DNA from 3 places in the Enterobacter sp. RHBSTW-00994 genome. Region 3 is predicted to be linked to each of the others. Evidence: predicted binding sites of a transcription regulator. Region 3 holds the regulator's gene; each other region holds the start of a gene.
What was found. Region 3 encodes PhoB, which activates phosphate uptake and scavenging genes when phosphate is short. Its sites were predicted from a motif close to CTGTCATAAAACTGNCNNAT; they were not measured.

Region 1 (3,283 bases), 2.3 Mb from region 3:
GTTATAAAGCCTTCCATCCCGTCGCGCTCAGCGTGGTCTAACAACACAATCCCCCGGCTGACGTTACGCCCGCTGGGATCGTTATCGCTGGCCACCAGTGGGCGTACACCGGCGTAGGCACGGAGAATGCGGGTTTGCGCCATTATTGGGGCCAATTTTTCCCCTTCTCGTAGCAAAATATCAACCTCTTCGGCGGTGACCCGGTTAACGTCGATCTCGCTGTAGTCAACGTGGGTTGAGGTGGTCCCAATCAAGGAAATCGTATCGCCAGGTACCAGGATATCGGCATCAGACGGCTTGCGGCAGCGGTTGATCACGTGGTTATTAATGCGGTGGTCGAGGATCAGCAGCGACCCTTTGGCCGGGAACATTCGGATCGACAAATCCGCATATTCCGCAATACGTTGCCCCCAAATCCCCGCCGCATTCACTACCACGCTGGCATACAGTTCGCTGTGTTCCTTGTATTGCGGATCAAAGACCCGAACGCCACACACAGTATCACCCTGGCGAATAAGCCCGGTCACCTCATGCCCTGTGAGAATACGTGCGCCATGTTCGCGGGCATCCAGCATATTGGCAGCAGTCAGGCGAAAAGGATCAACTGTGCCGTCGGGGACTTTGACTGCCCCTGTGAGTGCCGGGTTGACGGCGGGCTCAATGCGGCGGGCGAGAGCGGGATCGATAGCTTCGGCATCAATACCGGCAGCGAGACAGGCCGTAATAAACGTGTGCTGGAAGGCCAGGCTATCTTCCGGGAGTGTGATGAACAGACCGTTGGTTGGTTCGATGCAATGACGAGCAATGCGTTTGAGGATCTGGTTTTCAGCAATACACTCGCGGGCAGATTCGCTGTCCGTTACCGCGTATCGTGCGCCGCTGTGAAGCAGGCCATGATTGCGTCCGGTTGCGCCAGTCGCAATGTCGTGACGTTCCAGAAGCGTAACGCTTAAGCCTCGTAGCGCGCAATCTCGTGCAATGCCTGCACCGGTAGCGCCACCGCCAATGATAATCACATCGCTATAGCGGGGATCGTGAGTTGTCATTGTCTTCCCTCGTGTTCGTTTTTTTACCATTTAGCCACATGGATAGCACGGTTTGTTTGATTTCGAACATAATCGAGCGTTATACGAAAGTGAAACGTGATTTCGTGCGCCTTTTTGCGCACTTTGTCATATTTCTGTAACAATATGTGCGTTGATTCACAGTAACAATCACCGTGATTTTTTAACATCGCCGCCTCTCTGGAGTCGTGGGGCAGTTAAACCCCCGAAAATTCAATCTATGGCCACGGAGGCTGTCATGCTGAGTATCTTCAAACCTGCGCCGCATCGGGCGCGTCTGCCAGAGGCAGAGATTGATCCGCTATACCGTCGCCTGCGCTGGCAAATCTTCCTGGGCATTTTCTTCGGATATGCGGCTTACTATCTGGTACGCAAAAACTTTACCCTGGCTATGCCCTATCTGATTGAGCAGGGCTTTTCGCGCGGCGATCTGGGGTTTGCGCTGTCCGGGATCTCGATTGCTTATGGCTTTTCCAAATTCATTATGGGGTCGGTGTCAGACCGCTCGAACCCGCGTGTATTTTTACCGGCAGGGTTGATTCTTGCGGCTGCGGTCATGTTGTTTATGGGGTTTGTGCCGTGGGCAACCTCCAGCATTGCCATCATGTTTGTTCTGCTGTTCTTATGTGGCTGGTTCCAGGGGATGGGGTGGCCGCCGTGTGGGCGTACGATGGTGCACTGGTGGTCGCAGAAAGAGCGTGGTGGCATTGTCTCGGTGTGGAACTGCGCGCATAACGTGGGCGGCGGTATCCCGCCACTGCTTTTCCTGCTGGGAATGGCGTGGTTTAACGACTGGAAAGCCGCGCTTTACATGCCTGCCTTTGGCGCGGTTCTGGTGGCGATTATTGCTTTTGCACTGATGCGCGATACGCCACAGTCCTGCGGATTGCCCCCTATTGAAGAGTACAAGAATGATTACCCGGACGATTACAGCGAACAACATGAAGAAGAGTTGACGGCGAAGCAGATCTTCATGAAGTACGTTCTGCCCAATAAATTGCTGTGGTATATCGCGATAGCGAACGTCTTTGTCTACCTGCTGCGTTACGGCATCCTCGACTGGTCACCGACCTATCTCAAAGAGGTGAAGCATTTTGCGCTGGATAAATCCTCCTGGGCTTACTTCCTGTATGAATATGCAGGGATCCCTGGCACGCTGCTTTGCGGCTGGATGTCAGATAAGGTGTTTAAAGGCAATCGTGGTGCAACGGGTGTCTTCTTTATGACGCTGGTGACCATTGCGACGGTGGTTTACTGGCTCAACCCGCCGGGTAACCCTGGCGTTGATATGATTTGTATGATTGTGATCGGCTTCCTGATTTATGGTCCGGTCATGCTGATTGGTCTGCATGCGCTGGAGCTTGCACCGAAAAAAGCAGCTGGGACGGCGGCAGGCTTTACCGGCTTGTTCGGCTACCTCGGTGGTTCCGTCGCGGCGAGTGCCATCGTGGGTTATACCGTGGACTTCTTCGGCTGGGATGGTGGCTTTATGGTGATGATTGGCGGCAGCGTGCTGGCTGTTCTGCTGTTAATTATCGTGATGTTTGGTGAGAAACGTCACCACGCCGAAATGCTCGCGCGTCGTCAATAAGGAGTGTGTGATGAAATTAACTCAATTCGCCACGAGCCTGCTGCTGGTGGGGTTAATGACGGGTTCTGCACTGGCCGCCGAAAAGATTGTTATCGCCCATCGTGGCGCGAGCGGCTATCTGCCAGAGCATACGCTCCCGGCCAAAGCGATGGCTTATGCACAAGGGGCCGATTACCTGGAGCAGGATCTGGTGATGACGAAGGACGACCATCTGGTTGTCCTGCATGACCACTATCTTGACCGTGTTACGGACGTGGCAGAACGTTTCCCGGACCGCGCCCGTAAAGATGGCCGCTACTACGCCATTGATTTCACGCTCGATGAGATCCGTTCGCTGAAATTTACCGAAGGCTTCGGGATTGAGAACGGCAAGACGGTACAGGTCTATCCGGGGCGTTTCCCGATGGGCAAATCTGATTTCCGTATTCATACCTTTGAAGAGGAGATTGAGTTTGTTCAGGGGCTGAACCACTCGACGGGCAAAAATATCGGTATTTACCCGGAAATTAAAGCGCCGTGGTTCCACCATCAGGAAGGGAAAGATATTGCGGTGAAAACGCTGGAAGTGCTGAAACAGTACGGCTACACCAGCAAGAAGGACAAGGTCTATCTGCAATGTTTTGATGCC
Region 2 (3,283 bases), 1.7 Mb from region 3:
GCAGTGCCCAGCATTCCGCTGGCTCCGCCACTCCGGTTTCGTGGAGCTGCGGTGATAATCGTATGGTTGTTAGGTGACTGGAACAGACCAAAACCTGCGCCACACAACACCATGCGCCAGATGATGTCGGCATCTGTTGGTGATGACGGCAACAGCGCGAGGGCAAAAAGACCTGCTGCCATCACCAGTAGCCCCAGAGCCCCCAGTAAACCTGCATGAACTCGCTCAATAAGATAACCTGCCAGTGGAGCCATCACCATTGTCGCCAGCGGCCATGGAGTGAGAAGTAACCCTGTTTCGACTTCGGTACGGCCGACGATGCTTTGCAGGAAAAAGGGCAGAGATACCAGGGCCAACATTTGGGCGCAGAAGGAGCAAATGGATGTACCGATGGAAAGCGAAAACAGTGGAATACGCAACAAGTCGACAGGCAGCAGTGGAACAGGCATCGCCAACTGGCGACGCACAAAGAAGAAACCAATGACCAGCATCGCCACGATTTCGACTGCGATTAATGCGAGTGATTGCCCTTGAGCAAAGCCGCTAAGCGCAGTAATGAGCAGACCGAAGGTCAGGGCATTCATCACAGCACTGGGCAGATCGAAACGTGGGGCGGTGCTTTTTGCGCCATTAGCAGGTAAAAAGCGAAGGGCAAAAACCAAGGCAATGACCCCAAGCGGTACATTAATCAAAAACAGCCATTGCCAGGATGCGACGGACAAGATGGCTGCAGCAATAGTGGGGCCAGCAGCGGAAGAGACAGCCACAATGAATGAGTTAATGCCCATGCCACGCCCAAGGTGACGTTGTGGATAGATGAGGCGTATTAACGCTGTGTTGACGCTCATTAAGGCCGCCCCTCCAAAACCTTGCGCGATACGGGCTATGGTCAGGGTGTGAAGTGAATCAGACAAAGCGCAAAACAGAGAGGTCAGCGTAAAAACCACCAGACCACATTGATAAACGCGGCGGTAACCAAACATATCACCCAGAAAAGAGAGTGAAAGCAAAGAGACAACAATGGCTATCTGATACGCGTTAACTATCCAGATGGAACTGGCAGGAGAGGCGTGCAGATCGCTGGCGATAGTGGGTAATGCAACGTTAGCAATTGCACCGTCGAGAACCGCCATTGAAATGCCAATAATGATTGTGGCAATTGCGCCATAGCGCTGGGGCAATGGCAGACCATCGGAAAGGTTTTTTTCCATTATTGATGAATAGCTCAGTGTGTAATTATTCTCAGAGTAACTATTTTAGCATTGTTAATTCGGTTTTATGTCGCAGATTTGTAACGAAGTAAACGCGGATTGATTGCAGGGAGCCGACCGTGAATTTATAATAAAAACCGGTTCTGATTTTTATAAAACACTCTCTATGAGGTGATAAATGGCAATCGCAGATTTGGATAAGCAGCCAGATTCTGTTTCTTCCGTGCTGAAGGTGTTTGGCATCTTGCAGGCGCTCGGAGAAGAGCGTGAAATTGGTATTACAGAGTTGTCGCAGCGTGTGATGATGTCGAAAAGCACCGTTTATCGCTTTTTGCAAACCATGAAATCTCTGGGTTATGTCGCGCAAGAAGGTGAGTCTGAAAAATACTCTCTGACGCTGAAGTTGTTTGAATTAGGTGCTCGGGCGTTGCAAAACGTAGATCTCATCCGTAGTGCTGATATTCAAATGCGCGAACTCTCTCGTCTGACGAAAGAGACGGTTCACCTGGGGGCGCTGGATGAAGACAGTATTGTCTATATCCACAAAATTGACTCTATGTACAACCTGCGTATGTATTCGCGTATTGGCCGACGTAACCCACTCTATAGTACCGCGATTGGTAAAGTACTGTTGGCCTGGCGCGATCGCGAAGAGGTAGTGCAAATCCTCGAAGGGGTTGAGTACAAACGTAGTACGGACCGCACTATCACCAGTACCGATGAGCTGTTAACGGTACTGGATCAGGTTCGTGTACAGGGTTACGGCGAAGATAACGAAGAACAGGAAGAAGGCTTGCGTTGCATTGGTGTTCCTGTATTTGACCGTTTTGGCGTGGTTATCGCGGGGCTGAGTATCTCTTTCCCAACACTGCGCTTCTCGGAAGAGCGTTTGCACGAATACGTTGCGATGTTACATACCGCAGCCCGGAAAATCTCCGAGCAGATGGGTTACAACGACTATCCGTTTTAACGTATTAACGGAAATAAAAACGCCGCACATGTGCGGCGTTTTTTTGTGGGCCAATAGTTATAAATTAGCCATTATCAATAACGACAGCCATCTTACGCAGAACAGGGCAGTTCGTCAGGCCGATAAAGCCGCTGTTCGAATGGAGATACTGCGCTGTGCTGATGCCTTGCGCTGTGATGTACTTGCACTGGATACCTAAGCCAGCAGCGTTCTCGGCGCTTCCTACCAGTATGCCGTAACCCGACAGCAGCAGGCCAATCCACAGAATTGCCAATACAACAATGGTTCGAATGAGTAGACGCATCATGCCTCTTTTTCTTACTTGTCATACTATTAAGCGTATCCAGTTTATGCCATGAAGCAAGAGTATGATTCTGAAAAAACACTTGATGCAGTTACAGTTAGTCCTTGTTTAAGATAAGCGTGATAACCTGGACACATCAGGTCTTAAGACGGAGTGTGGAGTGAAAAAAATACGCTGGGTAATTCTGGTTATTGTGCTGATAGCAAGCGTTGTGCTTTGGACGCAAACTATCAATGTGATGTGCGATCAGGATGTACAGTTTTTTAGCGGCGTTTGCGTAATCAATAAATTTATCCCGTGGTAAGACGCATTTTTTCTCAAGATGATTTCCTTCTTTCCCACCAGTGGTAAAATGGGTGCTTTTATTGAGGTGGTGAAATGGGTGAGTTACAAAATTCGGGGCTGCTGAACATGGCATCCTTGGTGGTCTCTTTGGTCGTACTGATTGTAGGGCTGGTTCTTTGGTTTTTTGTTAATCGCGCCAGTTCTCGCACCAGCGAGCAGATCGAACTGTTGGAAGCGCTGCTCGATCAGCAAAAACGACAGAATGCCTTGCTGCGTCGACTATGTGAAGCAAACGAACCTGAAGAGAAAGAAGCACCAAAAGAAGCGTCAGCGGAAGTGAAAGAAGACGAAGGCGACGATGATTTTATTCGCCTGGTTGCTGAGCGTTAATCTGCCGTAAGTGGGAGGTGGCTGTGGTCTGGAAGAATCCCTGGTATGACCCCTCCCTGAAACATCACACGCCGACCGGTTTTCGTAATACCTATTCTGTCGAACACCGGCCTGGTGATGTCG
Region 3 (3,283 bases):
ACGCTCCACCACACGCAACATCATCGGCACGTCGATCGTATCATTCAGCGCCAGCGAGGGCGCAGCTTCAATTTTTGACAAGGTCAGAAGCTGTTTTACCAGACCCTCCATCCGGTGCGTTTGCTCACGCATGGTGTGCAGCGCTTTCTCACGTGGCGCGCCCTCCAGCGTTTGCTCCTGCATCATTTCCAGATAGCCCTGAAGGACGGTCAGCGGTGTGCGTAATTCATGGCTTACGTTAGCAAAGAAGTTCCGTCTCGCCCCTTCCAGTTGGTGCATCTGGGTCACATCACGCGCCACCATCAGCCACTGCTGATCGCTGTAAGGCATCACGCGGATCTCTAGATGTCGGCCATTGTTCAGTTTCAGGTTGTGCGGGCGAGTAAAGTCACGCTTTTTCAGGTAAAGCGTGAACTCCGGGTAACGTAGAAGGTTCAGGATGTTCTGGCCATTATCATCCGGCCAGCGCAGGCCTAACAGCTGTTGCGCCAGGCCATTACACCAAAAGATCGTCCCTTCTTCGGTGGTAAGAATCACGGCATCCGGTAGCGACTCAGCGCCGCTACGAAAGCGTTTAATCAGGCTTCCCAGTTCCCGGCGGCGCTTTTTATTGCGCATTTGCATCTGGTGCAAACCATAAAGCAGAGGTTCCCAGCTTCCGCTTCCCGGCGGGGGAGTCATACTCCTGTCTACCCACAACCACCACGAAAGACGCAGTAAATTCCAGAAATGCCAGATCAACAGTCCAGTCACTGCCGCCAGCAAAAACCACGGCAGATGGCCCACAATAGCCCCCAAAATGAAGGCCGGAATACAACATAAGATCAGTTCAAAAACGAGCCTTTTCCATGACAGACGTTCCAGCACGCGTCACACTCCTGTCATTGTTCAGAAACGGGTCGAAAAACGATAACCCGTGCCGCGGACCGTCTGCACCATGCGATCGTGGCCGCTATGCTCCAGCGCTTTACGCAGGCGGCGTATATGCACATCGACCGTCCGGTCTTCGACATACACGTTAGTTCCCCAGACGTTATTCAGCAACTGCTCACGGCTGTATACTCGCTCTGGATGCGTCATAAAGAAGTGCAATAATTTGAATTCAGTCGGTCCCATATCAAGGGGATTTTCACCTGTCATGACACGGTGCGAAGTAGGATCCAGGCTTAAGCCCTGCATCTCAATCACCTCTTCCACTGCCATAGGTGAAATGCGGCGCATTACCGCTTTGATGCGTGCCACCAGTTCTTTAGGCGAAAACGGTTTAGTGATGTAATCATCCGCCCCCGTTTCAAGACCACGAACGCGATCTTCCTCTTCACCACGCGCCGTCAGCATCACAACCGGGATATCACGCGTCATCGCTTCACGTTTGATGTGTTTGATGAACTGCAGACCAGAGCCGCCAGGCAACATCCAGTCAAGCAGAATTAAATCGGGCCAGGGTTCATTCAGCTGATTCACCGCGCTGTCATAATCTTCAGCTTCAACCGGCTGAAAGCCATTTTGTTCGAGCACGAAGCACACCATTTCACGAATAGGTGCTTCATCTTCTACGACCAGAATACGTCTCGCCATACTTTGCCCTGTCTTATGTAAGTTACAAGTTTGTAATGCGGCGTCATTATGCGTCAGATTTATGACAGATTTATGAAAAACATGACCACTACAAATGGCAAACTGTTGTTTTATTACAGCGGTTATTTTCCTGCTCCTGAAAGTTTATAATCGCCCATTCCTTTTTTCGCCATGGATCTGTTATGCGCATACTTCACACCTCGGACTGGCATCTGGGTCAAAACTTTTACAGCAAAAGCCGCGCCGCTGAACATGAAGCGTTCCTGAACTGGCTGCTGGACACAGCCCAGTCACATGAGGTGGATGCGATCATCGTGGCGGGCGATATTTTCGATACAGGTTCCCCACCCAGTTATGCGCGAGAACTTTACAACCGTTTTGTGGTGCATCTCCAGCGAACAGGCTGCCATCTGGTGATAGTCGCTGGTAATCATGACTCGGTCGCCACACTCAACGAGTCGCGAGATATCCTCGCATTTCTGAACACGACCGTCGTCGCAAACGCCGGACACGCTCCGCAGATCCTGAAAAAACGCGACGGTACGCCAGGTGCGGTGCTGTGCCCGATTCCTTTTTTACGCCCGCGCGACATCGTACAAAGCCAGGCCGGGTTTTCCGGCAGCGAAAAGCAGCAGCATTTATTACAGGCCATCACTGACTACTATCACCAGCAATACATTGAGGCTTGCGCACTGCGCGGCGAACAGGCTATTCCCGTGATTGCAACCGGGCATCTGACCACCGTCGGAGCCAGCAAAAGTGATGCTGTACGTGATATTTATATCGGAACACTCGACGCCTTCCCGGCGCAAAACTTTCCCCCTGCCGATTATATTGCCCTTGGGCACATTCACCGGGCGCAGATGATTGGCGGCAGCGAACACATTCGCTACTGCGGCTCTCCCATTTCGCTCAGTTTCGATGAAACAGGCAAAGCAAAGTCCGTACACCTGGTGAGCTTTTCCGACGGCAAACTCAGCGCTGTTGAGACGCTGGACGTGCCTGTGACTCAGCCGCTGGCCGTGCTGAAAGGCGATCTGGCGGCCATCACCGCTCAACTGGAACAGTGGCGTGGCGTGGCGCAGCATCCTGCCGTCTGGCTCGATATTGAAATCACTACCGATGACTACCTGCATGATATGCAGCGTAAGATTCAGGCGCTGACGGAAGACCTGCCGGTAGAGGTTTTGCTGGTGCGTCGCAGCCGCGAACAGCGCGAGAAAATACTGCAAAGTGCACAACGTGAAACGCTCAGTGAACTCCGGGTTGAAGAGGTGTTTGAACGACGTTTATCTCAGGAAGAGATCGACGACGCAAAACGAGCGCGGCTCAACGAACTGTTCACCCATACCCTGCATGCGCTTAATGACGAGGATGAAAACGCATGAAAATTCTCAGCCTGCGTCTCAAAAACCTCAACTCCCTGAAAGGTGAGTGGAAAATCGACTTTACCGCCGAACCATTCGCCAGCAACGGACTGTTTGCCATTACTGGCGCAACAGGAGCGGGGAAAACGACCCTTCTCGATGCCATCTGCCTGGCGCTGTACCACGAAACACCTCGTCTGAATACCGTGTCACAATCGCAAAACGACCTGATGACACGTGATACTGCTGAATGTCTGGCGGAAGTCGAGTTTGAAGTGAAAGGTGTGGCTTATCGCGCATTCTGGAGCCAGAACCGCGCGCGGAATCAACCAGACGGA

Region 1: a site for PhoB is predicted at 1,170-1,189, ahead of glpT (glycerol-3-phosphate transporter). Genes of this name have one in related genera too.
Region 2: a site for PhoB is predicted at 1,279-1,298, ahead of kdgR (DNA-binding transcriptional regulator KdgR). Genes of this name have one in related genera too.

Annotation. Positions count from the first base shown of each region.
Region 1 is NZ_CP056199.1:3,265,277-3,268,559, reverse strand. Features, by position in the region: gene glpA (anaerobic glycerol-3-phosphate dehydrogenase subunit A) at 1-1,046, opposite strand, end outside; gene glpT (glycerol-3-phosphate transporter) at 1,303-2,655, shown strand; gene glpQ (glycerophosphodiester phosphodiesterase) at 2,666-3,283, shown strand, end outside.
Region 2 is NZ_CP056199.1:2,753,623-2,756,905, reverse strand. Features, by position in the region: gene HV346_RS13245 (MFS transporter) at 1-1,211, opposite strand, end outside; gene kdgR (DNA-binding transcriptional regulator KdgR) at 1,390-2,181, shown strand; gene HV346_RS13235 (YobH family protein) at 2,246-2,485, opposite strand; gene mgrB (PhoP/PhoQ regulator MgrB) at 2,646-2,789, shown strand; gene HV346_RS13225 (YebO family protein) at 2,864-3,160, shown strand; partial or broken gene HV346_RS13220 (MBL fold metallo-hydrolase) at 3,184-3,283, shown strand, end outside.
Region 3 is NZ_CP056199.1:1,014,152-1,017,434, reverse strand. Features, by position in the region: gene phoR (phosphate regulon sensor histidine kinase PhoR) at 1-867, opposite strand, end outside; gene phoB (phosphate response regulator transcription factor PhoB) at 889-1,578, opposite strand; gene sbcD (exonuclease subunit SbcD) at 1,761-2,966, shown strand; gene sbcC (exonuclease subunit SbcC) at 2,963-3,283, shown strand, end outside.